One region of the Thermanaerovibrio acidaminovorans DSM 6589 genome, then DNA from elsewhere that is predicted to be linked to it. Evidence: riboswitches for the same ligand, from Rfam matches in the RefSeq annotation. Region 1 holds a riboswitch; the other holds the start of a gene.
The links. Region 1 has a riboswitch for thiamine pyrophosphate ahead of thiT (energy-coupled thiamine transporter ThiT). Riboswitches for the same ligand answer to the same signal wherever they lie in the genome.
Positions count from the first base shown of each region.

Region 2: another riboswitch for thiamine pyrophosphate. It lies ahead of thiD (bifunctional hydroxymethylpyrimidine kinase/phosphomethylpyrimidine kinase); the one in region 1 lies ahead of thiT (energy-coupled thiamine transporter ThiT).

Region 1 is NC_013522.1:293,000-308,428, forward strand. Features, by position in the region: gene gyrA (DNA gyrase subunit A) at 1-2,086, shown strand, start outside; gene TACI_RS01360 (phosphatidylserine decarboxylase) at 2,083-2,700, shown strand; gene pssA (CDP-diacylglycerol--serine O-phosphatidyltransferase) at 2,697-3,425, shown strand; gene thiT (energy-coupled thiamine transporter ThiT) at 3,484-3,996, opposite strand; TPP riboswitch at 4,053-4,159, opposite strand; gene TACI_RS01375 (UDP-glucose dehydrogenase family protein) at 4,233-5,558, opposite strand; gene TACI_RS01380 (polysaccharide deacetylase family protein) at 5,596-6,492, opposite strand; gene TACI_RS01385 (bifunctional UDP-4-keto-pentose/UDP-xylose synthase) at 6,504-7,508, opposite strand; gene TACI_RS01390 (formyltransferase) at 7,555-8,484, opposite strand; gene TACI_RS01395 (glycosyltransferase) at 8,481-9,419, opposite strand; gene TACI_RS01400 (DegT/DnrJ/EryC1/StrS family aminotransferase) at 9,416-10,567, opposite strand; gene TACI_RS01405 (glycosyltransferase family 39 protein) at 10,596-12,275, opposite strand; gene TACI_RS09385 (methyl-accepting chemotaxis protein) at 12,403-13,665, shown strand; gene TACI_RS01415 (cache domain-containing protein) at 13,810-14,589, shown strand; gene TACI_RS01420 (methyl-accepting chemotaxis protein) at 14,589-15,429, shown strand, end outside.
Region 2 is NC_013522.1:1,786,413-1,801,841, reverse strand. Features, by position in the region: gene TACI_RS08910 (threonine ammonia-lyase) at 1-755, opposite strand, end outside; gene TACI_RS08905 (bifunctional adenosylcobinamide kinase/adenosylcobinamide-phosphate guanylyltransferase) at 822-1,373, shown strand; gene TACI_RS08900 (adenosylcobinamide-GDP ribazoletransferase) at 1,360-2,112, shown strand; gene TACI_RS08895 (PTS fructose transporter subunit IIC) at 2,166-3,536, opposite strand; gene TACI_RS08890 (PTS sugar transporter subunit IIA) at 3,583-4,047, opposite strand; gene TACI_RS08885 (1-phosphofructokinase family hexose kinase) at 4,044-4,976, opposite strand; gene TACI_RS08880 (DeoR/GlpR family DNA-binding transcription regulator) at 4,967-5,737, opposite strand; gene TACI_RS08875 (putative DNA modification/repair radical SAM protein) at 6,007-7,161, opposite strand; gene thiW (energy coupling factor transporter S component ThiW) at 7,195-7,731, opposite strand; gene thiE (thiamine phosphate synthase) at 7,706-8,368, opposite strand; gene TACI_RS08860 (hydroxyethylthiazole kinase) at 8,361-9,155, opposite strand; gene thiD (bifunctional hydroxymethylpyrimidine kinase/phosphomethylpyrimidine kinase) at 9,152-9,967, opposite strand; TPP riboswitch at 10,032-10,137, opposite strand; gene mobA (molybdenum cofactor guanylyltransferase) at 10,251-10,937, shown strand; gene TACI_RS08845 (glycosyltransferase family 9 protein) at 10,972-11,940, shown strand; gene TACI_RS08840 (D-glycero-alpha-D-manno-heptose-1,7-bisphosphate 7-phosphatase) at 11,933-12,463, shown strand; gene TACI_RS08835 (D-sedoheptulose-7-phosphate isomerase) at 12,460-13,047, shown strand; gene rfaE2 (D-glycero-beta-D-manno-heptose 1-phosphate adenylyltransferase) at 13,041-14,480, shown strand; gene TACI_RS08825 (glycosyltransferase family 9 protein) at 14,477-15,429, shown strand, end outside.

The sequences.
Region 1 (15,429 bases):
CCCTGCGGCCATGAGGTACACCGAGGCCCGGCTCCACTCCCTGGGGGAGGAGATGTTGGCGGACATAGACGAGGACACGGTGGACTGGCTCCCCAACTTCGACGAGTCCCTGGAGGAGCCCGCGGTGCTGCCCAGCCGGATACCGAACCTGCTGGTGAACGGTAGCACCGGCATAGCGGTTGGCATGGCCACCAACATGCCCCCCCACAACCTCCGGGAGGTGGTGGACGCCTGTTGCACCCTGCTGGACAACCCGGACGTGGAGGTGGGGGAGCTGATGACCCACGTGCCCGGCCCCGACTTCCCCACCGGGGGGGTCATCATGGGCCGGGACGGGATAATCGACGCCTACACCACCGGCCGGGGCAAGATAGTGGTCCGGGGATGCGCGGAGATCGAGGACGCCAAGAGGGGCAAGAAGGCCATCGTGATAACCCAGATCCCCTACATGGTCAACAAGTCCAACCTGATCGAGACCATAGTTAAGGGGGTCCAGGCGGGGCAGCTGGACGGAATAACCGACGTCAGGGACGAGTCCAACCGGGAGGGGATCCGGCTGGTGCTGGAGCTCCACCGGGACAGCGACCCCCATCTGGTGCTGAGGCAGCTCTACTCCAGGACCCAGCTGCAGACCACCTTCGGGGTGATAAACCTGGCCCTGGTGGACGGCCGTCCGGTGGAGCTGAACCTGAAGGGGCTCCTTCAGATATTCATCGACCACCGGCGGATGGTGGTCCGTCGGAGGACCCAGTATCGGCTCCGGAAGGCGGAGGAGCGGGCCCACATACTGGAGGGGCTCGTGAAGGCCCTGGACATGATAGACATGGTGATCGCCCTCATAAGGTCCTCGGAGGACCCATTGGTGGCCAAGGGCAGGCTGGTGGAGGAGTTGGGCTTCACTGAGGCCCAGGCCCAGGCCATACTGGACATGAGGCTCCAGCGGCTCACCAGCCTGGAGAAGCACAAGCTCCAGGAGGAGCTGGCGGAGCTCATGGCCCAGATAGCCCGCTACCGGCTCATCCTGGGGGATCCCGCCGAGCTGGACTCGGTGGTCCGGGAGGAGCTGTTGGAGGTGAAGCGCGCCTACGGGGACGAGCGGCGGACCGTCATCGAGGACTCGGTGGACGACGTGTCGTACGAGGACCTGATCCCCGAGACCGAGGTGGTGGTGGCCATGACCCGGGACGGGTTCATCCGCCGGATGCCACTCCAGGACTACCGCTGCCAGGCCCGGGGAGGCAAGGGGGTTAAGGGGGCGGCGGTGAAGGGGGAGGACGAGGTCTCCCTGGTGGCGGTGACCACCACCCACCGGAGCCTGTACCTGTTCACCGACCGGGGCAGGGTCTTCTCCCTCAAGTGTCTAGCCATACCGGAGCCAAAGAGCGGCCGGGGCAAGCACGTTAGCACCTTCATCTCCCTGGACGAGGGGGAGTCGGTTGTCACCTTCCGGGACAGCGCATTGGAAGGGGCCCGGTTCGTTTTCCTGGTTACCAAGATGGGGCTGGCCAAGCGGCTGCCGGTGGGGGAGCTGGAGGGCATAACCCGGGCGGGTCGCCGGATCCTGGGGCTTGAGGAGGACGATACCATAGCCCGGGTGCGGTTCACCGGCGGGGAGGACCAGTTGCTGCTCACCACCGCCAAGGGGCAGACCCTGCGGGTGAGCGAGACCGAGTTCCGTCCCCAGGGCAGGGCCGCCAAGGGGGTCCGGGGGATCAAGCTGGACCCGGACGACCTGGTGGTGGGCTGCGACGTGATAATGCCCGGCCGGCAGGTGCTGTTCATAAGCCAGCTGGGGATGGGCAAGAGGACCCGGTATGAGGAGTTCACGGTCCATCACCGGGGCGGCATGGGGGTCCGGGCCATGAGGCTTGGGGAGCGAACTGGCCACCTGGTGGGTGCCTGGGGCGTGGCGGACGACGACGAGATAATGGTGATCACCTCCAGGGGCCGGGTGGTACGCTTCTCCGCCCGGGACGTGTCCTCCCTTAGCCGTTCCGCCATGGGGCTCACCCTTGTGAGGCTAGACGAGGGGGATCAGGTGGCGGACGTGACGGTGATCCGCTGCTCCATGGAGGAAGGGGAATGATAAACCGGCACGGACTTCCGTCCATAGGGGCGGTGCTGTTCATGATGGCCGGCGCCTGGTTCATCTCCAGGCCCGTCTCCCTGGCGCTCGCGTTGCCGTTGGGGTTCCTCTTCTGGTTCTACCGGGACCCGGAGAGACGCCCCCCGGAGGATCCCTCCGTCTGGGTCAGCCCAGCGGACGGCAAGGTGGTGGAGATCCAGCCGATAGATGACCCGGTGGTGGGCCGGTGCTGCAAGGTGGGGATCTTCATGAGCCCCCTGGACGTGCACGTGAACCGGATGCCCTTCCAGGGGGAGGTGTTCCACCTCCGCTACGTGCCGGGCCGCAAGTGGCTGGCCTTCGAGCCCAAGGCGTCGGAGAACAACGAGCGGCTCTACGTGGGGATAAGGACCCCCCACGGGGACGCCATGCTGGTCCAGATAGCGGGGCTGCTTGCCCGGCGCATCGTGGCCTGGGCCCCGGTGGGCTCCAGGTTCGCCCGGGGGGAGCGGTATGGTATGATCAAGTTGGGGAGCAAGGTGGACCTTTACCTTCCTGCCTCGGTGGAGCCGGTGGTGAGTCTGGGGCAGAGGGTGAGGGCCGGAGAGACCCCGGTGGGAGTGGTGAAGAGTTGAGAAGACGTTTCAAGCGGGACCTGCCCTTCAGGAAGATAGTGCCCAACATGATAACCAGCGGCAGCGTGCTGTGCGGCTTCCTGGCGCTGGCGCTGTGCTACTACGACCGTTTCCTGCCCGCCGCGTGGCTGGTGGGGGTGGCGGTTATCTTCGACTACATGGACGGCCGGGTGGCCAGGATGCTGGGGGGTAGTAGCGACTTCGGTGTGGAGCTGGACAGCCTGGCGGACGCGCTCAGTTTCGGGGCGGTGCCCGCCTTCATGACCTACAGCGCCTACGTGGGTCTGGAGGGGGGGCTGATAGGGGCCCTCTCCGGGGCCTTCTTCACCCTCTGCGGGGTTCTGAGGCTTGCCCGGTTCAACGTGACCCACGTGGTGGGTCCCTTTCAGGGGCTCCCCATACCGGCCGCGGGGCTGACCCTGGTCTCCTTCGTGATGGGGGGCATATACATTCCCTGGTGGGCCGCCTCGGCCCTCATGGCGGTCTTGGGGGGCCTCATGGTCTCCAGAGTCCCCTACGGTAACCTGAAGAAGGTCCACCGGGGCGACCTCAACCGCCTCAGGGCCACCGCCCTCCTGGTGACCCTGGGGGTGGTCTCGGTGGTTCTCAAGGAGCGGGCCCCTGTGGTGTTGTGCTTCACCTACGTCCTGAGCGGTCCCGTGGGGCTCGACTGGGGCCGGTGGCTGGTCAAGAAGGAGTCGGTGGAGGCGGAGGGCAAGATCTGAGCCTCTGAGTTTGGAGGATTTTGGAGGGGGCCCCTGGGGCCCCCTCTTCGCGTAGGTCCTATATCCGTCCCTTTAAGCGCCTCACCAGGGGCAGGGCGATGAGCATCGATATGGCCAGGGAGGGGACAAGGAACGTGGCGTTGTAGGTGATGGAGTAGACCCACACGTTGCTCCCCTCCGGTGCGAAGGAGGCGAAGAAGATGACCCCGGACAGCACGTGGCAGGTCAGCCTGGCCAGCCCCGCCAGGATCATGGCCAAGGCGGTACCCTTGAGGTCCCGGGTCTGTAGGCCCCCGAGGGCCAGGAGGCCGAAGGCAAGGGGGTAGTCCAGCACCGCCTGGACGGGGTTCACCACGTAGCCGTTGAGCATCATCTGCAGCAGCCCCGAAGTGGCGCCGCACATGGCCCCGGCCCTCACGCCCCTCATGGCGGCGAAGGCTAGCAGGGGCACCATCTCCAGGGTTATGGAGCCCCCCTGGGGCATCTGAAAGACCTTGAGGAACGACAACGCCAGCGACAGGGCCGCCGCCACCGCCCCCTCGGTCAGCATCCTAACCCTTGTGTTATCCAACCGAATCACTCCCCTTTGGTGAAAAATGAAATCGCCGCCCCCGCATCGGGGACGGCGTATTGAATCCCGCACCTTCCCTTCGTCGGCGTTACCCGGATCAGGTTCAAGGGGTCGGGAAGGATGGCCTTCCCCTCTCAGCCCTTCGGCTCCCCCGATGCGTTGCAAGTTTAAATTTTTTTTAGCCTCAGGTCAAGGGTGATATTGCGGATGGCCCCTGGCCGCCTGGATGCCAGGCCCTAGCCCTTGTTGGGTCGTCCTATGGCGTAATACGTGAAGCCCAGGCGGCGCATCTCCTGGGGGGAGTACTGGTTCCGGCCGTCGAATATCACCGGGCTCTCCATCTCCTCCCGGATCCGCTGGAAGTCCGGCTGCTTGTACACGTCCCACTCGGTCACCAGCGCCAGCCCCTGGGCTCCCTTGATGGCCTCGTACTGGTCCTCCACGAAGGTTACCCCGCTACGACCCTCCAGGATGTGGCGGGCCTCATCCATGGCCTTGGGGTCGTGGAGCCTCACCCGGGCCCCGGCCCCCAGGAGGTCCTGGATCAGGGTCACCGACGACGCCTCCCTCATGTCCGACGTGTTGGGTTTGAAGGACAGGCCCCATATGGCGAAGGTGAGCCCCGATATGTCCTGGCCGAAGTGGCGAAGGATCTTCTGGAAGATCACGTGCTTCTGGGACTCGTTCACGTCCTCCACCGCCTGCAATATCCGGGGGGAGTAGCCGTGCCTCAGGGCGGTGTGCCTCAGGGCCCTCACGTCCTTGGGGAAGCAGGAGCCCCCGTAGCCGCAACCGGGGGATATGAAGGCGTAGCCTATCCGGGAGTCGGAGCCTATCCCAAGTCTGACCTTCTCCACGTCTGCCCCCACCAGCTCACAGATCCGGGCCATCTCGTTCATGAAGGATATCTTGGTGGCCAGCATGGCGTTGGCGGCGTACTTGGTCATCTCCGACGACCGGATGTCCATGCATAGCACCTTCTCCGGCGGAAGGAAAGAGTAGAGCTCCTTCAATGTCTCCTCCGTGGCGGGGTCGTCGGTGCCTATCACCACCCGGTCGGGGCACATGAAGTCCGACACAGCCGCCCCCTCCCTGAGGAACTCCGGGTTGGACGCCACGGTGAAGGGTATCTGGACCCCCCTGGCTTCCAGCTCCTCCCGGATGGCGGCCCTCACCTTGTCCGCGGTGCCCACCGGCACGGTGGACTTGGTGACCACCACCAGGGGCTCCTCCATGTGGGCCCCTATCTGCCGGGCCACCGCCAGCACGTACTGGAGGTCCGCGCTGCCGTCCACGTCTGACGGGGTCCCCACGGTTATGAAGCAGACCGACGCCCCCCGGATCCCCTCCTCCAGGCTACAGGTGAAGCCAAGCCTGCCGGCGGTCCGGTTGTTCCGTATGATATCCTCGAGCCCTGGCTCGTAGAAGGGCACCCGGTCCTGGTTCAGCATCCGGACCTTCTCCTGGTCCACGTCCACGCACACCACCCGGTTGCCGAAGCCCGCAAGGCAGGCGCCGGTCACCAGACCGACGTAGCCGGTTCCTATGACGGATATCCTCATGTGGGATCGTTACCTCCTGTTTAAATTGCCCTGGGTCTCAGGCCTCCGTAGCCTGGACCGCCAATGTCCCCGCCCGGCCCTCCACGGTGCCAATCCCGATCTCGCACCTGGGCAGCTCGTCCCGGGGTATCTGGTCCGCCACGAAGGACAGGGGAACGCACTTGGCCCCCTGGTCCATGGCGGACCGGAGGAAGGACTCGAAGACCCCGATCTGGGACAGCCCCTCCATCTCCGCGTGGAGGGTGAACACGTTGAGCCCCTCCTTGAGCAACGAAGCCAGGTGCCGGGCCATCTCCTCCCCCTTCAGTCCCCGCCGTCCCAGGAGCTCGTCCATGGTGGGCAGGGTGGTGGGGATCTCCAGGGTGGAGAAGGCCTTCCGGCCCCAGCGGGGAACGTACGGGAAGAGCCCCCGGGTGTTGCTGGTGTACCGGAGCCTCATGGAGTCCAGCACCAGCAGGGCGTCCTGGCTCACCTGCCAGCCCGGGGCGGCGAAGCTCCGGGGCTGATGTCCCGTGTACTGGTAGAAAAGATCGAAGGCCCGCCGCAGGTCCGCCTCGATGGTGGTCACCGGGAGCTTGTGGATCCGGTCCTGCCACTTCACGTGGTCCCAGGCGTGGATGCCGAAGTCGTGTCCTCGGCGCGCCGTCTCCTTCAGGAGCCCCGGGAACGACTGGGCTATCATGGGGGCCTTGATCAGGGTCCCGTAGAACAGGGTCTTGAACCCGTAGGTGGACGGGGCCTTGGTGCGCAGCATCTTCCCCAGGAACCCCTTGCGGAAGATGCGGACTATGGCCTTGCCCGAGTTGTCGGGCCCCATGCTGAAGAAGAAGCTGGCCTTCAGAGACAGGCGATCGAAGAGGTTCAGCAGGTTCAGCACCCCCTCCCGATGCCCCCTGAGGGTGTCCACGTCCACCTTCAAGGCCAGGATCTTCATGGGCCCACCTCCTACAGGTAGTATCGGACGGTCCTGTCCAGGATCTCGTCCAGGGTGGCCTTGGGCACCCATCCCAGCTTTGACGCCGCCTTATCCACGCTGGGTAGCCGGTCCTGGACGTCCTCGTATCCCTTGCCGTAGTGTTCCTCCCCGGAGACCTCCACCAGGGGGATCTCCAAGGCGTACTCGTAGCCGGGGATTCGGGAAGCGGCCCTCACCAGCGCCAGGGCCACCTCCCGGACCGAGTGGTTGTTCCTCGGGTTCCCCAGGTTGAAGATCTCCCCCACCGCCGCATCCGGGTTCCTGAGGATGCTCAGGATCCCCATGACCCCCTCCTCGATGTCGGTGAAGCTCCTCCGCTGATGTCCCCCGTTAACCAGCCTTATGGGTTCCCGCCTTATTATGTTGCCCAGCATCTGGGGGACCAGCCGGTTGCCTTTAGGCGTCCTTGGGTCGTCCTGCCGGGGACCTATCCAGTTGAAGGGCCGGAAGAGTGTGAAGGGGAGCCCCTTGGAGATCCCCATGGCCCATATGACCCGGTCCATCATCTGCTTGCTGCAGCTGTATATCCACCGGACGTTGCGGATGGGGCCTAGCACCAGGTTGCTCTCGTCCTCCTTCAGCTCCCGGTCGGGGCACATGCCGTAGACCTCCGAGGTGGAGGGGAAGATGACCCACTGCCTCAGCTCCGCGCATATCCGGACCACCTTGAGGTTCTCCTCGAAGTCCAGCTCATAGGTGTAGAGGGGGTCCTCGATGTACATGGCGGGCCTGGCGATGCCCGCCAGGGGCACAACCGCGAAGGCCTCCCGGGCCCTGTCCCTTATCCAGTCCCAGGCGGAGCCCATGGGGGACTCCACGAACTCCACCCGGGGGCTCTCAAGCACCCCCGACAGGTTGTGGGACCCCACGTCCAGGGCACATATCTCCCAGTCGGTGTGCTCCAGTATCTTCTCGCACAGGTGGCTCCCGATGAAGCCGTTGGCCCCCAGTATAAGCACCTTCTTCAAACGCATCAGATCCTTTCCGTTCCTCGTGTTCGTTGACGGTCCCGCTGGGCCGTCAGCCCAGCAGCTGACCCCTCATATCTCCAAGTCCCAGGTCCAGGGGATGCCCGCACCGCCCGTCCAGCTCCGCCTCCAGGATCCTCAGGGCTCCCGCCATGCACCTGACCAGCACGTACCCCTCCGGGTCCTCCATCAAGGTTCCCGGCTCCGCCCTCGGGACCGCCTTCTCCGGCAGGGGATGGGCCCTCCAGATCGTCAGCCTTCGCCCGTCGGCCAGGGTGGAGAAGGCCCCCGGGTAGGGCCTGGTGAGGGCCCTGACCATGTGATAGGCTCCCAGGGAGTCCTCCCGGTCCCACTGGATCAGCCCGTCCTCCGGGCGCCGGCCGCCGAAGTAGGAGGCTGCCCCCTGGTCCTGGGGCACAGCCCGGTAGCTCCCGTCCTCCAGGGTGGGGTAGGCCCGCCGTATCAACCGGTGGGCCGCCTCCGCCAGTCGCTCCATCACGTCCCGGGATGTGTCGTGCAGGTGGATCGGCACCTCCTCCCGGTCCACCACCGGTCCGTCGTCCGGCCGGGGGGTCATAACGTGAAGGGTGGCGCCGGTCCTCATCTCCCCCATGATCATGGCCCAGTGGACCGACACCCGCCCCCGGTAGCGAGGCAGTAGCGACCCGTGCACGTTGAAGGCCCCTAGAGGGGGGATCTCCAGCAGCTCCCCGGGGATCATGTCCCGGTAGTAGAAGGAGAGCAGGAGATCCGGCTTCAGTTCCCGAAGGGCCATGGCCCCCTCCGGGGAGCGGAGGCTGTCCCTTATTACCGGTATGCGGTGCCGCTCCGCCACCCGGTCCGGTGTCCTGAACCACAGGTTCTCCGACGGGTTGTCCTGGTGGGTGAAGAGGGCGACCACGTTGGCCCCCAGCTCCAGCAGGGACTCCAGGCACCGGGTCCCCACCTGGCTGTAGGCGCAGACCGCCACCCTGGGCCTCATGGCTTCGGATCCTCCGGGTAGACCGCCCTTATGAGGTACCTGGGGCGTTGCCGGACCTCCAGGTATATGCGCCCCACGTACTCCCCCGCTATCCCCACGCCGAAGAGCAGGATCCCCATGAGGAAGAAGTTTATGGCCATCAGGGTGAAGAGCCCCTCCGCCTCGGATCCCACCAGGAGGCGCCGGATCAGGAGGTAGAGGGCGAAGACCAGGCTGCCGACGGAGACCAGAAGGCCCGTTATGGTGACCGCCTGGAGGGGCACCATGGAGAAGCCGGTCATCAGGTCGAAGTTCAGCCGGATCAGCTGGTAGAGGCCGTACTTGGAGGTCCCCTTGTGCCGCTCCTCGTGGGAGACCGGTATCTCCACCGGGTTCTGGGCGAACCGCTTCCCCAGGGCGGGCAGGAACGTGGTGGTCTCTTTGCACATGTTTATCAGGTCCACGATCCGCCGGTCGTAGCCCCGGAGCATGCAGCCGTAGTCCCTTATGTTGAGCCCCGTTATCCGGTTGGTTACCCAGTTAACCAGCTTTGAGGGTATCTTGCGGGTTATTGCCGGGTCCTTTCGCATGGCCCGGTAGGTGCCCACCATGTCGTGTCCCCGGTCCATCTCCGCCACGATGCGGGGTATCTCCTCCGGCGGGTTCTGCAGGTCCGCGTCCAAGGTTATTATCTTGTCCCCCCTGGCCATGGAGAACCCGGCCATTATGGCCATGTGCTGGCCGAAGTTGCCGTTGAAGTCTACCACCCGCACGTAGTCCTTCCGGCGGGCCTCCTCCAGCAACATCCTTAGGGACCCGTCGGAGCTGCCATCGTTGACGAATATCACCTCCGCGGGCCTATCTAGGGCCTCCACCACCGGGAAGAGCCGCCCGAAGAGGTCCGGGAGGGACTCCTCCTCGTTGTAGACCGGTATGACGATGGAGACGTCGATCATCGGCATACCTCCCACAGGGCCCTAACCACGTCCATGGCGTCCTCCCGGGTCATCTCCGGGAAGAGGGGGATGGACATGACCCGGCTGGAGGCGTAGGAGGCGTTGGGCAGGTCCTGGTCGCTCCAGCCGAACTCCCGGTACCTCACGTGGTGGTGCACCGCCTTGTAGTGGACCCCAGTGCCTATGTTCATCTCCTTGAGCCGGGCCATGACCTCCTCCCGGGACATGCCAAGCTCCTCGGTCTTGAGCATCACCCAGTAGAGGTGGTGCCCGTGCACGTGGGGGTACCGGGGGGTGCCGGGGGTGATGAGGCCCTTGAGTCCCCGGAGCTCCGAGTCGTATATCTGGGCTATCTGGGAGCGCCTCTCCTGGAAGTGGCTCAGCTTCTTGAGCTGCTCCAGCCCTATGGCGGACTGGAGGTCCGTCAGGTTGGCCTTGATCCCCGGGGAGACGATCTCGTAGTCCGGCCTGCCCGATTGGGCGAACCTCTTCCAGGCCCCCTTGGACATGCCGTGCTGGCGCATCACCCGGCACGCGTCCGCCAGGTCCTCCCGATCGGTGACGATAATTCCCCCCTCGGCGGTGGTCATGTTTTTGGCGGGGTGGAAGCTGAAGACCCCCAGCGGGCTGGGGGAGGAGCCGATGGGGCGCCCCTTGTAGGCGGAGCCTATGGCGTGGGCGCAGTCCTCCACCAGGTGAAGCCGGTGCCGGGATGCGATCTCCCGGATGGGGTCCAGGTCCACCGGGAGCCCGGCGAAGTGGACCGGCATTATGGCCCGGGTGCGATCCGTGATGGCTCCCTCGATCTTCGACGGGTCCATGTTGAGGGTGTCCCCCTCCACGTCCACCAGAACCGGGGTAGCTCCGGTGTAGATTATGGCGTTCACCGTGGCGGCGAAGGTCATGGGGGTGGTTATCACCTGGTCGCCGGGGCCCACCCCCAGGGCCATCAGGGCGATCTGAAGACCCGCGGTGGCGGACGAGACCGACACCCCGTGGGCGGCCCCCACCAGCCGGGCGAACTCCTCCTCAAACCTCTGGGTGACCGGGCCGGTGGTGATCCACCCGGACAGCAGGACCTCCCGGACGGCGCTCACCTCCTCCTCCCCTATGGAGGGGCGGGAGAAGGGAAGGAAGCTTTCTCTCATCTGGCTGTGATCTCCTCTCGTGATCGTATCAACGGTTGACCAATATCATTTTCCCGTAGTAGGCGGGATCCTGGCCTGCCACCTGGTATTTTAATCCCAGTTGTTGGATCTCCTGTAGATGTTCCGGCCGGAGGATCATAACGCAGGCCTCCGCCTGCCACATCTCCTGGAGCCCCTTGGGGTCCGTGAACCAGCTGGGCCTCTCGGCCCGGTAGCCGAAGGTGAGCTCCCCGTAGTCGCCCCCCTCCTGGACCAGGGTGACGGTCCGGTTCAGGTAGAAGGGGATTGCCTGGTCGTAGTCCTTGTAGATGATCACCCGGCTATCGGGGGTAACCAGGGGTTGGGCCATGGAGGCCAGCGCCTTTGGGGACCTGGCCTGGGCCACCAGGGGGAACACCTGCTTCATGGCCAGGAGGAATACGATGGCCGCCACGCACCCTATGGCCACCGGGCTCCGCCTCATGAGGGCCACCCCCAGGGGGATCACGCCGCAGGCGATGGTGACGGACCCCACCACCGCCCCCAGTTGTCTTAGTGCTTGGGGGTCGAACCGGTCCTGGTAGGAGGGGTACACAATCAGGGCCGCCCCCAGGAGGACCATCAGGACCGCGGTGATGCCGAAGCCCAGAGACACGGCGCCGTATCGGCGGCCGTACAGCCCCCGGTCCAGGAAGATGCCCCCCAGGAGCCCCAGGGGGGGCATGGCGGGCACCATGTAGGGGATCAGCTTGGACCTGGAGGCGGAGAAGAAGGCCAGGATCACCGCCGCCCACAGGAGCATGAACAGGGCCTCCTCCGCCTCCGATGGGGTCTCGTGGTCCCTGATGCGGCTCGACACGTCGGATCTCAGGTACCTGAGCTCCCCCAGGGCGGATACGACCCCCTGAAGGACCGTGCCGGTCCAGGGGAGTAGCGCCACCGGGAGGATGGCCAGGAAGAACCACCAGGGCTGGTAGCGGTTGGAGACCATGGTGGAGTACCTGAGCAGGTGTTCGTGGACGAAGAAGAACCATGCGAAGTCCGGGTTGGCCTTGATGACCCGGTAGAACCAGGGGCCCGCCACCCCCAGGAAGGCTAGGATCCCCACCGGGGAGATGCCCTTGAGGATCAGGCGCCACCGCCGGGTGAGGGCTATCCAGGTGAGGAAGACCAGCCCGGGGAGGACGATGCCTATGAGCCCCTTGGTGAGCACCGACAGCCCCATGGCGGCGTAGCCCAGCCATAGGGCGGGTCTTGATCCGGTGAGGCCCTTGAAGATTAGCACCATGGAGAGGGTCATGAAGGCCCCCAGCGCCATGTCGGTGAGGGTTATGTGGGCCAGGGCGAACCATAGGAAGCCGGTGCCGGTGATGAAGGCCCCCAGGAAGGCGGCGGAGGGACCGTAGCTGGCCCCCATGGCGTAGGTGCCCATGGCCCCCAGGAGGGCGGAGGCGGCGCAGGGGATCCGGGCGGACAGCTCCGACGGGCCGAAGGCCTTGAGGGAGGAGGCCACCATCCAGTAGTACATGACGGGCTTCTCGAAGTACTTGACCCCGTTTAGTCTGGGGGTCACCCAGTCGCCGGAGGCGATCATCTCCCGGGGGATCTCGCTGTACCGGCCCTCGTCGGGCTCGATGAGGCCCCATCCGCCCAGGTTGTAGAAGTAGACCAGGCTCAGGAGCGTCACCAGCGCCGCCAGGGCGGCCGCATGGCTTCTGAAGGTGGACATCCGGGCTTTACCTCCTTAAGGGACAGGTTCTTTGGGATCCATGGGACGTAAATGCTTTGCGGCGGATCGCCCGCATATGATAGCATCATCTCAAACTCAAATTCCACTTTGAGGGAGGTTTCATGTCATGCGTTTCCTCCGTTCCTTCCGCTCCTCCGTTCGTATCTGGTTCATACTGGTGCTGGGCCTTGCGGTGGCCCTGGGGTCCCACTGGCTTCCCACCCCCTTCGCGGTGGGGCTTGCGGCGGCGTACCTGTTGGTGGCGGGCCTGGTGGGGCACTCCATATACGCCCCGGTGGGGGACATGGAGAGGGGCATGAGGGAGATAAGCTCCAGGCTGGACCTCACGTTCAGGACCTTCACCTGGGCTGGGGACGAGGTGGGGGAGGTGAGCCGGTCGGTGAACTCCTTCCTGACCGCCCTGGACGAGGCCATGGGGAAGGTCAAGGGGGCCCATGGCAGGAACGAGCAGGCGGCGTCCAAGCTGGCGGAGGCGTCGAACCGGCTGGGGCAGCTGGCGGGTGAGGTGGTCCGGTCCATAGGGGACTCCAGGGCCAGGGTTAGCCGGGCCGCCTCGTCCATAGAGGAGATAAACGCCGGAGTGGAGGAGGTGGCCGCCGGGGCCCAGACGGTGGCCCAGCGGAGCAGCGACATGGCGGAGCAGGCCGCGTCCGCCACCAGGGCCGGGGAGGCGGGGCTTGCGTCGGTCAAGGAGGCCACGGAGGTCATAGGTTCCCTGGCGGAGGAGGCGGTGGGGTCCTCCAAGCGGGTCAGGGAGCTGGCGGAGCGGGCCCATCAGATCCAGTCCATCGTGGGCAGCATCTCCCAGATAGCGGATCAGACCAACCTTTTGGCGCTGAACGCCGCCATCGAGGCGGCCCGTGCCGGGGAGGCGGGCCGGGGCTTTGCAGTGGTGGCCGAGGAGGTCCGGAAGCTGGCGGAGGAGAGCAACCAGGCGGCCAAGAACATAGCCCAGCTGGCGGGGGTCATAGTGAACGACCTGGAGGAGGTGGTCCGCTCGGTGGACAGGACCGCGGAGCGGGCGGACCTGGCCCGGGAGAGGGCCGCCTCGGTGGACAGTTCCATCCGGTCCATCCAGGAGTCCTTGAGGAGCATAAGCATGGCCACCCAGGACATGGCGGCGGTGGCCCAGGAGCAGGCGGCGTCCAGCCAGGAGATAGCCGAGTCGGTCCAGGGGGCGGCGGACATGGTTATGGAGGTGGACAGGGCCTTCGAGGTCCTGGCCCGGGTCTCCGAGGAGTTCAAGGGGGCGACGGGATCCGTGGAGGGGGCCATGAGGGACCTGGAGGCCACCGCGAAGGAGCTGGGCCGGGCCATAGGGGCCTTCAAGATATCCGGCGCCTCGTCGGTTCCCGCCCTGAGGGGCTGAGGGGGCAAACTCTTGATCCGGGAGGGGGAGATCCCCCTCCCCTTTTTATTGGCCCGGGTAGTTGTAGCGGGTCGCGTCTGTGATATATATTTGTCGAGGCTTTGGGCAGCCAGTCCAGGTTTTCGTCCGAGAGGGGATGGTACGGTGAACAGCGTAAGGGGTCGTCTCATCGGGGTTTTTCTTTTGGTGTCGCTCTTGGCGTTGGGAAGCCTCGGCTACGTGACCCTTCATCGAACCGAGGCGCTCCTCACCGAGGGGGCCCAGCGGGAGGGGATGGCCCTGGCGGAGGGGGCCTCCGCCAAGACGGACGCCCTGATAGGACGCCTTTTAGCCCTCCTGGAGTTCCAGGCCCAGAGGCCGGAGGTGCTCGGCATGGACTGGACGGTCCAGAGGGACGCCCTGGCGGCGGGGAGCAAGGGTGCGGGTTTCCTCGATGTCTTCGTGCTGGATCCGGCGGGGAAGGGGCGGTCCATATCGGGCAAGGAGGGGGACTATTCGGACCGGGGCTACTTCAAGGAGGTGCTTTCCACCAGGCGCTCCTACGTGGCGGATCCGGTCATATCCAAGAGCACCTGGGAGAGCGTGGTGGTCTTCGCGGTCCCCATAGTGAAGGGACCCGAACTTAGGGGGATCCTCATGGCCACCATGAGGACCAAGGACCTGGCGGCCTTCGCCGCCTCCATGAGGTGGGCCAAGACCGGCTACGCCTTCATAGTGGATCGCAAGGGGCTGATAGCCGCTCACCCGAACGCGGAGCTGGTGGGTAAGCTGAACCTGGCGGAGGCGGGCGAGAAGGTCCCCCGCAACTTGCGGAGGCGGTCCGCTCCGCTCTTGGGGGGAGTGCGGCGGTTAGGTTCTACCCCTTCGATGGGAAGGATACCATGGGGGCCTTTGTGCCCATTCGGAGCACCGGGTGGTGTCTAGTGCTTCTGGCGCCTCTCTCTGAGGTGCTGGCCCCGGTCAGGGCCTTGAGGGTCCTGGTGCTCTCCTCCCTGGTGCTGCTGTCCCTCCTGGTGCTGGCCGCCTCGGTGTGGATGGGGAACAGCATGTCCCGGCCGATCGCAGCGGTGGTGGAGGGGATGGGCCGGATCGCCCGGGGGGACCTGTCGGTCCGGCTGGAGGTCCGGTCGTCCCTGCGGGAGGTATCGGACCTGGTGTCGTGCATAAACGGCACCACCGAGGCCATGAGGCGTTCGGTGCTGGGGATACTGGACGCGTCCCAGGTGCTTCTATCCAAGGCCCAGGACGTGAGCTCTTCCGCCGAGGAGCTGGCCGCCGGTGCCTCCGAGGTGGCCTCCATGGCGGGTCGGGTGAGCTCCAACGTTCAGGACACGGTGGCCGCCATAGAGGAGACCACCGCAGGGGTCAACGAGGTATCCCTGGCGGCCCAGGAGGGGGCCAAGGGGGCCATGGGGGCGGGGGAGGAGGCGGAGGCCATATCCCATCTGGCCCAGATGGGTGGCCGGTCCGTGGAGGAGATGGCCGCCCTCATGGGGAGGATGTCCGAGTCGGGCCGGGCGGTGAGCTCCGCCATAGAGGACCTGGCCTCCTCGGTGGGTCAGATATCCGGCTTCGTCAGCACCATAAGCCAGATAGCGGACCAGACGAACCTTCTGGCGCTGAACGCCGCCATCGAGGCCGCCCGGGCCGGGGAGGCGGGCAAGGGGTTCGCGGTGGTGGCCGAGGAGGTGCGTAAGCTGGCGGAGGAGAGCAACCAGGCGGCGGCCCAGATCAGCGGCCTCATAGACCAGGTGACCAGCAAGA
Region 2 (15,429 bases), 360 kb from region 1:
GCCAGGCTTAGGAGGCTCTGGGGTATGTAGCCCGCCAGGCCGTCCGCCAGGGTGGGGAGGTACTCCACGTCCCTCACCACCCCGTCCTCCCAGGAGACCACGTAGGGGTTCGATGCCTCCGACTGGACCCCGTAGACCCGGATCCCGGGCCGAAGGTGGCATGCCGCCAGGGCAACCCCGTTCATGAGGCCCCCGCCCCCGGCGGGCACCAGGATCACATCCAGGTCCGGCTGGTCCATCATTAGCTCGATCCCCACCGTGGCGGCCCCGCAGACCACGTGGTGGTCCTCGAAGGCGGATATGAACGTCATGCCCTCCCGCTCCGCCATGGCCAGGGCCTCCGCCTCCGCATCGTCGTAGGAGCCATCCACCACCCGGAGCTCCACCGTATGGCCCCCGATGCCCCTTATGGCCTCCTTCTTTGTCTTAGGACAGGTGGCGGGAACGCATATGGTGGCCTTGATCCCCATCAGGCTTGAGGCCAGAGCAACCCCCTGGGCGTGGTTGCCGCTGGAGGCGGTCACCACCCCCCGTCGCCTCTCCTCCTGCGATAGGCTCTGCATCTTGAAGAGCGCCCCCCGGACCTTGAAGGCCCCGCAGAGCTGCTGGTTCTCCCACTTGATGTAAACCTGGGCCCCGGTCAACCCGCTCAGTGGCCGGGATAACTCCGTGGGGGTGTGCCTCACCTTGTCCTTGAGGAACCGATAGGCGGCCAGTGCGTCCGCCATGGAGGGGTTGATTGGAAGGGTTGACATGTTTTAACTACCTCCTAACATTATTCTTGGAGTAGATGATAGCACATTGGAGAGCGAGGTGTCGGCTTGGAGCGGATTCTGATCCTTGGAGGAGTGAGGAGCGGCAAGAGCCGCCTGGCGGAGGTGCTTACCTCCCGCCACCGTAGGGTCCTGTACTGCGCAACCGCGGAGGCCTTGGACCCGGAGATGGAGGAGCGGGTGAGGCTTCATCGGGAGCGTCGTCCTCCCGACTGGGAGACATGGGAGGGGGCGCCGGAAGAGATCTTCCATGCGGTCTCGTCCTTCCCGGGTGCGGTGCTGGTGGACTGCCTCACCGTGTGGCTTAGCCGTATATGCCTTGCGGATCCGTCCTTCCAGGGGGACCGGTGGCAGGATCTGAAGGAGAGGGCCCTGGAGATGACCCGGCGGCTCTTCTCCCTGGAGGGGCCCAGCCATCTGGTGGTGGTGTCCAACGAGGTGGGGTTCTCCCTGGTGCCCCCCAACCGGATGGGCCGTCGTTTTCAGGAGCTACAGGGAATGGCCAACGCCCTGGGGGCCGCGGCCTGCGATCGGGTGGCGCTGGTGGTGGCGGGTGTCCCCCTCTGGATCAAGGGAGGTGATCCCCATGTGGTTCCTTAGGTACTTGGCCGTCATGTGGAACCTGCTGACCCGGTTGCCCAGGCTTATGGACGGGATCTACCCAGAGGAGTCAACCTCCGGCGCCCTGGCCCTGGCCCCCCTGGTGGGGCTGATCATGGGGTGCATGGTGGGGCTGGTCTCCATCCCCCTCTCCTGGTTCCTTCCCCCCCTGGTTTGGCCCCTCTGGTCCGCGGGGATCTACATATGGTTGGGATGGTCCCTGCACCTGGACGGCTTAGCGGACCTGTGCGATGGGCTGGGGTCCGGCCGTAGGGGAGAGGGGATGAGAGCGGTCATGAAGGACAGCCGGATCGGCGCCTTCGGAGTGATGGGGCTGATCCTAGCACTGGGGTCCTGGGCGGGCTCCTTGGGCTCCTTCCCCTGGTTCAAGCTCCCGGTCACGCTTGGGTTCATGGGCTACCTTGGGAGACTTTCCCTCCTGTCCTGCGCCTGGGCGGGCAGGTATCCCTGGGAGTCGGGGCTTGGGAAGGTCTTCGTGGGGCGTCTTGGGGTGGCCCACCTGGCCCTGGGCGCCACGTGGGGACTTCTGGCCCTTCCGGTGCTGGGCCCGGTGGTGCTGGTTTGCGGCCCGTCTATTGCTGTCCTCTTGGGGGTCGGGTGCGCCCGGTGGATGAACTCCCGTCTGGGGGGGGTCAACGGGGACGTGCTGGGGGCGGTGGAGGTGGCCTGCGAGGCCATAATGGCCCCCCTCCTGGGGGCCCTGTGGCTTCCCATGTGAGCCACCGTGGCTTTTAGGGCCCGGGGGGAGAAGTCCGCCCGGGCCCTAAAAGCCTAGCCCTGGGGACGCTTGAGGGCCGCCAGGAGCGCCGCGGTAAGGGCGGTGCCGGCGGCGATGGATAGGGCGTAGAGCCCCAGGTTCCCCACCGCTCCGGGTATGGGAAGGACGAAGATCCCCCCGTGGGGGGCCCGGAGCGTGCAGTGGAACGCCATGGACATGGCGCCGGTTAGGGCGGAGCCCGCCATTATAGCGGGGATCACCCGGATTGGGTCCCCGGCGGCGAAGGGAATGGCCCCCTCGGTTATGAAGGATATGCCAAGAACTCCCGCCGCCTTGGCGGCCTCCCGTTCCTCGGGGGAGAATTTGCCCGGGGCCAGGAGGCTGGCCAGGGCGATCCCCAGCGGGGGGGTCATCCCCGCCGCCATCACCGCCGCCATGGGCTCGAAGGTGCCGCTGCCCAGTAGCCCCACCGCGAAGGTGTAGGCCGCCTTGTTTATTGGGCCCCCCATGTCGAAGGCCATCATGGCCCCCAGCAGGAGCCCCAGGATGGCCGCGTTGGAGGAGCTCATCCCGCTCAAGGTGGCGGTGGTCCAGTCCATGAGGGCCTTCACCGGGGATCCCACCACGTAGATCATCATGAGCCCGGTAAGAAGGGAGGCTCCCAGGGGTATGATGAGCACCGGCATCAGCCCCTGAAGGTTCCTGGGGAGCTTGACGTTGCTGGATATGAGGAGGGCGCTGTAGCCCCCGATGAACCCGGAGGCGATGCCCCCCAGGAACCCGGCCCCAAGCTGGCTGGCCAGCATGCCGCCGATGAAGCCCGGCGCAAGCCCGGGCCGGTCAGCGATGGAGTAGGCCATGTAGGCGGACAGCACGGGCACCATGAGGGCGAAGGCGGAGCCGCCGCCGACCTTCATCAGCGCCCAGGCCAGGGTCCCTTCCTGCTCGAAGGCCTTTATGCCGAAGGCGAACGACAGGGCTATCGATAGCCCCCCGGCCACCACCAGGGGTATCATGTAGGACACCCCGGTCATCAGGTGCTTGTAGGCCCCCTTGGCCTTGGAGGCCGAGGGGCCGGATGGCTCCGCCGCCTTGGGGGCGTCGGCGCCCCCCTCCACCGGGGCCTCCGCCAGGGCCCGTTCGATGAGGCCCCGGGCGTCCCTTATGGCCTCCGCGGTGGATGTGGTGTAGACCCGCTTGCCCCTGAATCGGTCCCGTTCAACCTTGGTGTCCGCCGCTATTATTACCAGCTCCGCCTGGGAGATGTCCTCTTGGGTTAGCTGGTTCTCTGCCCCCCCGGATCCCCGGGTCTCCACCTTAACCTGGTGCCCCATCCCCTCCGCCGCCAGCTTCAGCGCCTCCGCCGCCATGTAGGTGTGAGCTATGCCGGTGGGACAGGACGTAACCGCCACTATCTTAGCCATCACGTACACCTCCTGTCGCAAGGATGCCCGGGTCTCCCCGGGGATATCAGCCGCTTATCAGCCCTTCCGCCTCGGATATGATCCTCCTCACCTCCTCCGGGTCCTTGGCGCTCAGAAGCCCCTCCCGGACCTCTTGGTGCATCACAAGCCTGGCCAGGCTGGACAGCACCTTAAGGTGGGAGGAGTCGTCCCCCTGGGGGACGGCGATCATGAAGAAGAGCCTGGGCCTGGTCCCGTCCAGGGCCTCCTCCTGGATCTCCTCCCGGGTGCGGCCCATGGCAAGGGCGGGCCTCACCACCGCGCTCGACTTGGCGTGGGGAATGGCCAGCCCGTGCCCCACCGATGTGGTCCCCTGGGCCTCCCTCTGGGCCACGTGGGCGAGGAACTCCTCCACATCGCTCACCGCCCCGTCGGCCCTCAATCCCTCCGCCAGGGTCCTCAACACCCGCTCCTTCTCCCGGACCTCCAGATCCAATATGATCCCGTTGGGTCCCATGAGCTCCCCGATCATCCTTCCACCTCCGATATCCGGATCTTGTCCATGAAATCCCTCACTGCGGAGGGTTCAACCCTTGGCTCCTCTATCCGGGTGATCGCACATAGGGAGAAGGCGCAGGCCAGCCGGGCGGTCTCCCACAGCTCCATGGAGGAGTGGATCCCCAAGGCCATGGCGGCCACCATGGCGTCCCCGGCCCCCACGGTGGTGATCGGCGTCACCTTGGGGGGCCGGACCAACACCGTCCCTTGGGGGGAGGAGAGCACCGCCCCATCCGCCCCCAGGGAGAGGGCCACGAGTCCTATCCCCATCTCCCTGAGGCGCCGGACCCCCTGGAGGATCCCCTCCGGTCCCTCTGGCAGGCGGAGCACCTCGGACAGCTCCGCCAGGTTGGGCTTCACCCCGTGGGGCACCGCCTCCAGCGCCAGCCTCAAAGGCTCCCCGCTTGTGTCAACTATGGTCAAGCGCCCCATACGCTTTGACTCCTCCACCAGCCGGGCCACCGTGTCCTCCGGGCAGCCGGGGGGGAGGCTCCCGGAGATGACCACCACCCGGCACGGGCACCTCTTGAGGTCCCCCATGAGGGCCTCCAGGTGGGACGGATCCCACCGGGGCCCCGGCAGGTTCACGTCCGTCACCGTCATCTCCGCCAGGTCCGAGAGCTTTATGTTCTCCCGGACCCGCCCGGGCAGGGGGGTGAACATGTGTCCCACTCCCCGGGCCTCCATGGCGGACCGGAAGAGCCCCATGTCCTCCTCCCCGATGAGCCCCAGGGCGTAGACCTCCCGGACCCCGTAGTCCCCCAGGAAGGAGGCCACGTTTATCCCCTTGCCCCCCGGGGCCAGGTGCTCCCCCTCCGCCCGGTTAACCTGGCCGGGGCGGAACTTCCGGAGGAACACGGTCCTGTCCTTGGCGGGGTTCAGCGTCACGGTGGCTATAGCCATCTTCCGTCCTCCCCGGCCCTCAGCACCTTCACCACCCGGGAGAGGGCCCTCACCTCCTCATCATCCGCCCCCCAGTCGGTCACCAGGCCGGTCAGCTCCTCCAGGGGAAACATCCGGCAGGCGCTGTCCCGCCCTAGCTTGGAGTGGTCCACCAGCAGGTATCCCCGGGCGGCGGACCGGATCATGAGGGCCTTGGTCCTGGCCTCCTCCGGGTTCGGGGTGCTGGCCCCGAAGGGGGCGCTCACCCCGTTGGCGCCTATGAAGGCCACGTCGAACCGAAGGGCCTCCAGCCCCATGTCCGCCAGGAACCCCACCAGGGACCGGGGGGACTTCCTCATCACACCCCCTATGACCCAGAGCTCCACCACCGGGTCGTTCATGAACACCTGGGCCACGTCCAGCGAGTTGGTGGCCACCGTTATCCGACGCCCCAATAGGCCCCGGGCCAGCTCCATCGTGGTGGTCCCCGCGTCGATCAGGACCCGCTCCCCGTCCTCCACCAGCCCGGCGGAGGCGGTCCCTATGGCCCGCTTCTCCTCCAGGTTCCTGACCCGCTTCTCCTTGAAGGACGGCTCCGCCCCGTAGCCCACCGGCAACGCCCCCCCATGTGTCCGGCGTAGAAGCCCCCGTTCCTCCAGGTGCGCCAGATCCCGCCTCACCGTGGCCTCCGAGGCCCCAACCCGATGGGCTATCTGGGGCACCGAGGATATCCCCTGGCCCACCAGCGCCAGGATCGCCGATCGTCTCTCCTCCGGGAGCATGAGATCCCCCCTTTTTTGATCGAAGTTGATTGGATATGATCAGTTTTGCTTATTTTAGCGGATCTAGCGGGCAGCGCAAGGGGGCGGGCTGAACTTTCGGTCATCCAGACATGGAGACCCGGATCTAGCCCAGGGGCTCCAGAGAGGTCAATGGCATTGATCATCCTTGATCTTTTGGGTAAAGCACGCGGGGCCCCTCGGGGCCCCGCGGTCCTCTATCATGCCCTTTATCCTAGGGTCCTGGACCCTATCCCATGGGGCTATGCGTCTTATTGGAAGAGGCTCGCCTGCCGTGGGGGAGCGGAAAGGAGCTCCTCCAGATGGGATGACTCGAGAAGCCGGGGCCGGTGGCCGTCGCAGGTGACGAAGTGCCTTATCCTGCCCACCCGGAGCCCCAGGGACCCAAGATCCTCGATCCGAAGCCTGCCCCTCCGGCGGGCCTCCAGGATGGCCCTGACCCCCTTGGGACCTATGCCGGGCACCATCAGGATCTCCTCCGCCTCCGCGGAGTTCAGGTCCACCGGGAACCGGTGGACGTTCCTGAGCGCCCAGGAGGCCTTGGGGTCCAGCCGGCGGTCCAGCTGTTGCCGGTCCCCCAGGATCTCCCGGTAGCTCATCCCGTACTGCCTCATCAGGAAGTCCGCCTGGTAGATCCGGACCTCCCGTAGCCTGTCCGGGTCCCTCCGGGGAAGCCTTGGGTCCTCCGACACGGGGACGTAGGACGAGTAGTAGACCCGCCTCAGCCTGAATCGGCGGTATAGGGCGCTGGAGACCTTGAGGACCTCCCGGTCCGGGTCCTCCGTGGCCCCCAGGATCATCTGGGTGGTGTGCCCCCCCTTCAGATGTCCCGAGCTCCCCATCTCCTCCAGGAGGGACGCCACCCTCCCCATGGGGGCCAGGATGGCGCTGCCCTCCTTCTGGGGGGCCAGGGCCCTCAACCCCTCCTCGGAGGGGACCTCCAGGTTCACGCTCACCCGGTCCGCCAGGAGGCACATCTGCCGGATCAGGCCAAACGACGACCCGGGGATCACCTTGGCGTGCACGTAGCCCCCGAATCGATGCTCCCGCCGGATGATCTCAAGCGCCCGGATCATCCTCTCCATGGTCCCGTCCGGGGAGCCCACCACCGCGGAGCTGAGGAAGATCCCCTGCACCAACCCCCTGCGCCACAGGGAGGCGAACAGGTCCGCCAGCTCCCGGGGCTCCATCTGGGCCCGATCCACCGGGGAGCTGGCCCGGTTCACACAGTAGGCACAGTCGTAGCCGCACCGGTTGCTCATGAGCACCTTGAGGACCCGGCAACGGTTGGCCCAGACCACCCCGGGCAGGACACCAAGGGCCCTCTCCCTGAAGGGGGCGCAGGAGGCGTCGAACCGGGCAGAGTCCCCAAGGACCCTCAGCCTTCCCATCAGATCCACCGCCATGCCCCCCTTCTGTAAGCTTTGCGTCAGTATAGCTTACTTTAGGTTGTCGCTCAACCGCCCCCCGACCAGCCCCAGGACTCGGCCATGGCTCAGCCTCACCGCCAGGGCTCCCAGCGCCGCCCCCGGCACGGAGCTGATAGCGAAGGCGGACAGGAGGAACTGGAACGATACGGACCTGCCCATCATGGGCCCCACCAGGGCGGAGGCCAGGTAGGCCCCCACCAGGCAGGTGCCCATCACCTCCCCCAGGGCGGGGACCAGGTGCCCCCTGATCGCCCGGGCTGCCAACCCCGCCAGCAGGGCCCCGGGGATGCTCCCCGGGAGGGCGAAGAGGGTGCCGGTCCCCAGTGATATCCTGATCAGGCTCGTCACCAGGGCGCACCCCGCCCCGTACCAGGGGCCCAAAAAGTAGCCCGCCACCACGTTCAATGCGTGCTGAAAGGGATAGCACTTGGCGGGCCCCACGGGGAACGACAGGGGGGACATGACCACCCCCAGGGCGCAGAGCGCCCCCGCCAACGCAAGCCTCCTAAGCGCCAGGCTCCTATCCTCCAACCGGACCACCTCCATCCTCGATCGTCCTCCTCACCGCCCCGCACAGGTCCCCCATCCGGCCCGGGTCCCGCCGGAACAGGGCACCGCACATGGCGATCCCCGCCACATTGGACCCCCTCAGCCGTTCCAGGTTGTGCTCCCCTATGCCCCCTATGGCAACGCAGGGTATGGACACCCCCCGGGCTATGACGCCTATCCCATGGGGTCCTATCACCACCGTGTCCTCCTTGGTTCCGGACTGGAATGCGGCCCCGCAGCCCAGGTAAGAGGCCCCCGCCGCCTGAAGCTCCAGCCCCCGCTCCAGCGTCCTGGCGGTGCCGCCGATCACGAAGTCCTCCCCGGCAACCCGGCGGGCCGCCTCCACCGGCAGGTCCGAAGCCCCCAGGTGGACCCCCCGGGCCCCGGAGGCCAGGGCCACGTCCAGCCGGTCGTTCACTATGAACAGGACCCCCTCGGAGGCGCACCTCCTGGCCAGCTCCCGGGCCAGACGGTAGGTCCTCCCCCCGTCCCAGCCCTTGCACCGGAGCTGAAGGGCGGTTACCCCGGACCCAATGGCCATCTCCGCCAGAGCGATCAGCTCCCCCTCGTCCCCCAGGGACGAGTCCAGGATCCCGTAGACCTGGAGAGCCTCCCTAAGCCACCGATCATCCATCTGCCCGGATCACCTCCACGTTCTCCCCATCCAGCTCCCCGGTCCTGGCCCGGTGTAGCTGGTCTATGAGGGCCTCCACCAGGCTGCCGGGGCCACAGCAGGCCCCAAGGGCCCTCCGGAGGGCCCCCTTGAAGAGGGCGCAGCCCCACAGGGCGGCGGAGAAGGGGTCCGCCCCCACCCCCAGGGCGCAGGCCATGGCGCTACCCAGGGCGCATCCAAGCCCGGGCACCGGCACCGCCCCTCGAACCTCCCTCCCCCGGAGCCTCACCAGCCCCCAGCTCACCCCTAGGGCCACGTGGTCCTCCTCCCCGGTCATGACCGCGCAACACCGGTGGTCCTCCGCCAGCCTCCGGACCCCAAGGGGCGGTCCCGGCAGGTCCGAGTCCACCCCCCGCTGTCCCTTCCCCTCCCCAAGCAGGGCGGAGATCTCCGCCCCGTTCCCCTTGAGGATCGAGATCCCCCGGGAGAGGATCTCCATAGCCAGGTCCAGGCGCCCAGGGAAGGACCCGACCCCCACCGGATCCAACAGCGCCGGCCGATCCCCCGCCCCGTCCAGAGCCCGCCGGATGGACACGACCCGGTCCTCCGTGGGGGTCCCCAGGTTGAGCAGCAGCGCCTGGGACATCCGGGCCGCCTCCAGGGCCTCCTCCGGATGGGTGGTCATCAGCGCCCTGCCCCCCAGGGCGTAACAGACCCGGGCGCTGAGGGGGCCCGACACCCAGTTGGTGACGTGATAGACCAGAGGGGATAGCCGGGCCACCTCCGATGCCAGGTGGGAGACCCTCAAGCCCCGTCACCCACCCAGGGGGCCGGGGCCCGGTGGTACAGGCACCCGTGCCCTCTCCCGAGCCTGACCCCCGTCTCCATGCCCCTCCTCACGAACTCCCTGCCCCGGGTCACCGCGGTCTTCAGGTCCTCCCCGGCGGCCAGCTCCGCCGCTATGGCGCTGCTCAGCGTGCAGCCCGTTCCGTGGTCGTTGCCCCCCGGGATCCGCCGGTCCTCGAATAGCACCTCCTCGGCGCCGCATATGAGCACGTCGAAGATGTCATCCCCTGGAAGGTGCCCCCCCTTGAGGAGAACCCCCCGGCACCCCGCCTCCAGCAGCCTGTTCGCCGCGTCCAGCATGTCCCCCTTGGTGGCTATGGATCCCGGCGGAAGGCCCAGCAGCCGCTCCGCCTCGGGCAGGTTCGGGGTCACCAATGACGCCAGGGGAAGCAGTCTCTCCCGCATGGCCCGCTCGGCCCCCGAGTCCATCAGGCTGTGCCCGCTCTGGGACACCATCACCGGGTCCAGCACCACCGGCCCCGGGTAGGAGGAGAGCTCCTCCGCCACCGCCTCCATGATCTCCCCGGTGGACAGCATGCCTATCTTCACCGCCCGGACCGGAAAGTCCGAGAGGAGGCACCGGATCTGCTCCCTCACGGACCGGACCGAAAGGTTCTCCACGTGGTACACCCCCATGGAGTTCTGGGCGGTAACCGCGGTAACCGCCGAGACGCCGAAGACGTTAAGCCCCATGAAGGTCTTGAGATCCGCCTGGATCCCCGCCCCACCGCCGGAGTCGCTCCCCGCGATGGTCATGGCAACACCCCTGTACAAATCTCATCCCCCCTCAAAATCGAACCGGCGCCCCGGGGGGCCCCCGGAGCGCCGGTCTAATGCGCGCGCCCGCCGCTTCCCTCCCTACGCCGGCATTACCCGGATCAGGTACTTGGGGTCGAAGGCCACCCTTCCTCTCAGCCCCCCGTGGGGCTCCCCCGGAAACGCATATTAAATTTTCCTCCCGCCCTGGGCGGTCACCCCATACATACACCATCCGGGCCCCGGGGTCAACGGGGCCTTCAGGTGCTATCATCCTCTGGGTCAAGGAGGAGCGGAGGAGATGAGGATGAGACGATGTATCCCCCGGGTCGAGCCCGGGGCCCACATGGACGCGTCGCTGGTGATCCTGGGCGGAGGGCGGGGCACCCGGATGGGGGGCAACAAGCTCTTCCTCTCCGTGGGGGGCCGCTTCCTGTGGGAGGTGATGCTTCAGCGGATGGCCCCCTGGTTCAGGGAGGTGATAATGTCCGTGGGGCCCAGGGACGTGGGGCCCCTTTCGGGGCTGCTTCCCCCCGCCGCACCAGGCGGTGTCCCGATCCGGGTGGCGGTGGACCGGTCCGAGGCGCTGGGGCCCCTGGAGGGGCTAAGATCCGCCCTGGCGGAGGCCCGCTCCGGCTGGGCCTTCGCGGTGGGGTGCGACATGCCCCTGGTCCAGCACGCGGTGGTCCGTAAGATGTGGAGCCTCATGGAGAGCCGGTCCATGGTGATCTGCGCCAGGCTGGGGGGCTTCCTGGAGCCGTTGCACGCCTTCTACTCCACCGGATGCCTTCCCGCGGTGGATGATGCGATCTCCAGGGGGGAGAGGCGCCTCAAGGGCTTCTACCACCAGGTGGAGGTCACCGTGGTGGAGGAGGAGTCCCTCCGGTACCTGCCGTACCGGCGGTCCTTCCTGGGGGTCAACACCCCCAAGGACCTGGCGGACCGGCTGGATCAACTGGGGGCGGCCCCCCCTTGGGTGATAGAATAGGCGGGCTTCAAACCATCGAAGGGAAGGTTCGGTCATGAGGGTCGACCCCGAGAAAGTGGACAGGGTGCTGGTGATAGGGCTTTCGTGCCTGGGGGACATGCTGCTGGCCTCCGGGGCCCTTTGGAACCTCAGGCTCTTCCTCCCCGGGGCCCACTTCAAGATAATGGTGGGCCCCCGGGCGGTGGAGGCGGTGAGGCACGACCCCATGTGGCAGGAGGTGGAGGTCTACCACAGGCAACGGGACTACCCGGGCCTTTGGGGGCGCCTCAATGTCATATCCAGGATCAGGGCCTTCAGACCGGACCTGATAGTGGACCTGAGGTCCGGCCTGAACCCCCTGTTCAGCGGCGCCAGGTACGCCCCCCTCTGGGGGCTTAAGGAGCTGAGGCTTCCCAAGACGGTTCACGAGGCGGAGCGGAACCTCATCTGCATGGCCTCCATCGGGGTTCCGATCCGGACCAGGAACATGCGCTTTCACATCTCCCAGGCGGCGGAGGAGGCGGCGGAGCGTCTGGTGGGGGAGGGGCGGTTCGTGGTGCTGAACCCCGGGGGCAGCTTCCCCCCCAAGCGCTGGCCGGAGGAGAACTTCGCCCGGCTGGCCCTGCACCTGGCCCGGATGGGGCTTAGGGTGGCGGTGACCGGCAAGCTTCCTGACGAGGTGGAGATGGCCCAGCGGATCCTGGACGGGCTCGGCTCCGCGGGGATCGACCTCAGGTCCTGCCCGTCCCTGGAGGTCCTGGGAGCGGTGCTGAGGCGGGCTTCCCTGATGGTCTCCAACGACACCGGGCCGGTGCACCTGGCCAGCGCCGCCGGCACCCCCACGGTGGGGCTCTACTCCCATGGGGACCTGGCCCTCCGGTACGGCCCCTGGTGCACCCCCCACGAGAGCCTGCTCCCCCGGGAGGGGGCCCGGTCCTTCGAGGAGGCCATGGGATCCATCCCGGTGGATGACGCGATCGATGCGGCGGAGCGGCTCCTTAGGGGAGGGTTCGGCGGTGCCTAGCCGGGCGGTGCTCCTGGATCGGGACGGGGTGATAATGAGGGACCTGGGCTACGTGGGGGATCCCGCCCAGGTGGAGCTGTTGCCCCTGGTCCCCCGGGCGCTGGGGCTCCTCCGGGACGCGGGGTTCCTCCTGGTGGTGGTCACCAACCAGTCGGGCATAGGCCGGGGCCTCTTCTCCGCCGAGGCCCACGAGGCGGTTCGCCGCAGGATGGAGGAGCTCCTGGCCGCCCATGGGGTCCGGCTGGATGGCTACTATCACTGTCCCCACGCCCCCTGGGAGGGTTGTCAGTGCAGGAAGCCCAACGGGGGCATGGCCCTCAAGGCGGCGGAGGAGCTCCACATAGACCTGGGTTCCTCCTGGGTGGTGGGGGACAAGATGTCGGACCTTGGGCTGGCCATCCGGGTGGGCTCCCGGGGGATACTTGTAGGGGAGGGGGCCTGTCCGGTGGACGGGTTCCCCGCCGCGCCGGACCTCATGGGGGCGGCGAGGATCATTCTGGATATCGAGGGGTTGAGTTCATGATGGACGTATCGGAGCAGCTTCGGGCCACCGCCAGGGCCCTGGAGCGCTGGGCCGGCGGGGAGGGGCTGGAGCTCCTGTCCAGGGCGGCGCGGATGGTGGCCTCATCCATCCGGGGAGGGGGAAAGCTCATGTTGTGCGGCAACGGCGGCAGCGCCGCGGACTGCCAGCACGTGGCGGCGGAGTTCACCTGCCGGCTGTCCAAGCGGCTGGAACGGCCCCCCATGGGGGCCCTGGCGCTCACCACCGATACGTCGTTCCTCACCGCCTGCTCCAACGACTACTCCTTCGATCTGGTCTTCTCCAGGCAGGTCCGGGCCCTGGGCTTGAGGGGGGACGTGCTCATGGGGATAAGCACCGGGGGCTCCTCCCGGAACGTGGTCCTGGCCCTGGAGGAGGCCCGGTCCATGGGGATATCCACCATAGCCCTGACCAGGTCCGGGGGGGCCATCGCCTCCATGGCGGACCTGGCCCTGGAGGTGGAGGACTCCGACACGGCGGTTATCCAGAACGTGCACCTGGCGTTGGAGCACGCCCTGTGCTTCCTGGTGGAGGACCTGCTCTTCGGGGGTGATGGGGCATGCTAGGCACCCTGAAGGCAATCGAGGGCTGCTCGGGGCTGAACGTCCTGGTCCTGGGGGACCTGATGCTGGACCGGGTCATAAGGGGCCGGGTGGAGCGCATATCCCCCGAGGCGCCGGTGCCGGTGGTCCACTTCGAGGAGGAGCGGTTCACCCTTGGGGGGGCGTGCAACGTGGCCAGGAACATGGCCCGGCTGGGCTGTCGGGTCACCGTCCTGGGCTCCCTGGGGGACGACCCCCACGGGACCCTCATGGAGGACCTGCTCTCCCGGGAGGGGATATCCTTTGGGGGCATAAGGACCGAGCGGCCCACCACCACCAAGACCCGGGTGGTGGCCCACCGCCACCAGCTGATCCGGGTGGACCGGGAGGAGACGGGGGCCCTGCCGTCCCCCCACCAGGACCGGCTCCTGGCCGCCCTGGAGGAAGCCCTGGGGGCTCACCCCCGGGTGGCGGTCATATCCGACTACGCCAAGGGGGTCTGCACCCCTGCGGTGTGCGGCGCCGCCATATCCCGCCTCCGGGGCATGGGGGTGCCGGTGGTGGTGGACCCCAAGGGGGCCGACTGGGAGAGGTACCGGGGGGCCTTCCTGGTGACCCCCAACCTGAAGGAGCTGGGCATAGCCCTGGGTAGAGAGGTCCCCAACCAGGACGGGCCGGTGGAGGAGGCCGCCCGTCAGGCCCTGGAGCGCTTCGGGGTGGACTTCATCATGGTGACCCGGTCGGAGATGGGGCTGAGCCTGGTGGGCCCCCGGGGGGCCCATCACCACCGTTCAACCGCCCGGGAGGTCTACGACGTGACCGGCGCGGGGGACACGGCGGTGGCGGTCTTCGCCGCCCTCTACGGGGCCGGTGCGGACATGGTGGAGGCCGCCCTGTGGGCCAACCGGGCGGGGGGCTATGCGGTGGGCCGGGAGGGGACCTACGCGGTCACCCGGGAGGACCTGTTGTCCATGCTGTCCCTCCGGGGGGGCGGGAAGCTCCTCTCCCTGGCGGAGGCGGTCCAGCTGGCGGAGACCTGGCGGAGGGGTGGGCAGACGGTGGTCTTCACCAACGGCTGCTTCGACGTGCTCCACGCGGGGCACGTGAGGTGCATAAGGTCCGCCAGGGCCATGGGGGACCGGCTCATCGTGGGTCTCAACTCCGACCAGTCGGTGAGGCGTCTCAAGGGCCCCAACCGGCCGGTCAACCCGGAGGAGCTGAGGGCGGAGGTGCTGTGCGCCCTGGAGGACGTGGATGGGGTGGTGATCTTCCACCAGGACACCCCGCTGGAGATCATAAGGGCCATCCGTCCCCAGGTGCTGGTCAAGGGGGGGGACTACCGGCCCTGCGACATAGTGGGGCACCGGGAGGTTCTCTCCTGGGGCGGCAGGGTGGAGGTGGTGCCGCTCCTCGAGGGGCTCAGCACCACCCGCATCATAGAGAGGATCCGGTCATGAGGAGCCTTCCGATGCCCCAGGGGGGCGACCGGCTCCTGTTCGTGCGCTTCAGCTCCCTGGGGGACGTGATCCTGGCCGCCTACGAGGCCAAGGCGCTGAAGGAGCGGTTCCCGGAACTGGAGCTGTGGTGGCTCTGCATCCATCACTACCGGGAGATGCTGGCCTCCCAGCCCTACGTGGACGGGGTGATAAGCCTGGAGGATCACCGGCGCCGGAGCCCCCGGGCCCTCTGGGAGCTGGTGGGCCGCATAAGGGATGGGGGCTTCCGGTTCATGTACAGCCTTCATAGGGGGGACAGGACGGACCTCATGGCCCTGTTCTCCCGTATAGGCGTAAGGATAGGCTCCCACCGGCGGTTGCCCTGGGCCTTCAACCGCACCCTGGATGAGGCCCGATCCGCCTGGGGGATCTCCGCCCCGTCGGGGAAGGTTCTCTACGGGGCCCCGGAGCGGCTCGAGGCCATGGGGCGCCTGGTGGGTGACGGCGGGTTCGTCCTGTGCGCGGTGGGTACCAGCAAGCCCTACAAGACCTGGCCTCCGGAGAGGTGGGCGGAGCTTGCTGGGATGCTGATCCGTCATGGGCTGAGGGTGGTGCTCGCCGGCAACGGTCCTGAGGAGGCCCAGGCGGCCCGCTTGGTGGAGGACTCCCTGGGGGAGACCACAGGGCTTGTTAACCTGGTGGACCGGATCGACCTTTTGGACCTGATAGCCCTGGAGGAGATGGCCCTCTGCGTGGTGGGGGGGGACACGGGGCCTTTGCACATGGCCCGCCCCATAGGCACCCGCCGGGTGGGGCTCTTCTCCGTCAGGGACCCGGAGAGGGTGGGGGGACACGTGGGGCCCATGCTCTGGTCCATCATATCCCCCCGGGCGGTGGACTCCTACCGGGAGCTGGAGGCCGCATCGGACTCCGGGGCCGTCATGGGGGCCATCGATCCCCACGAGGTCCT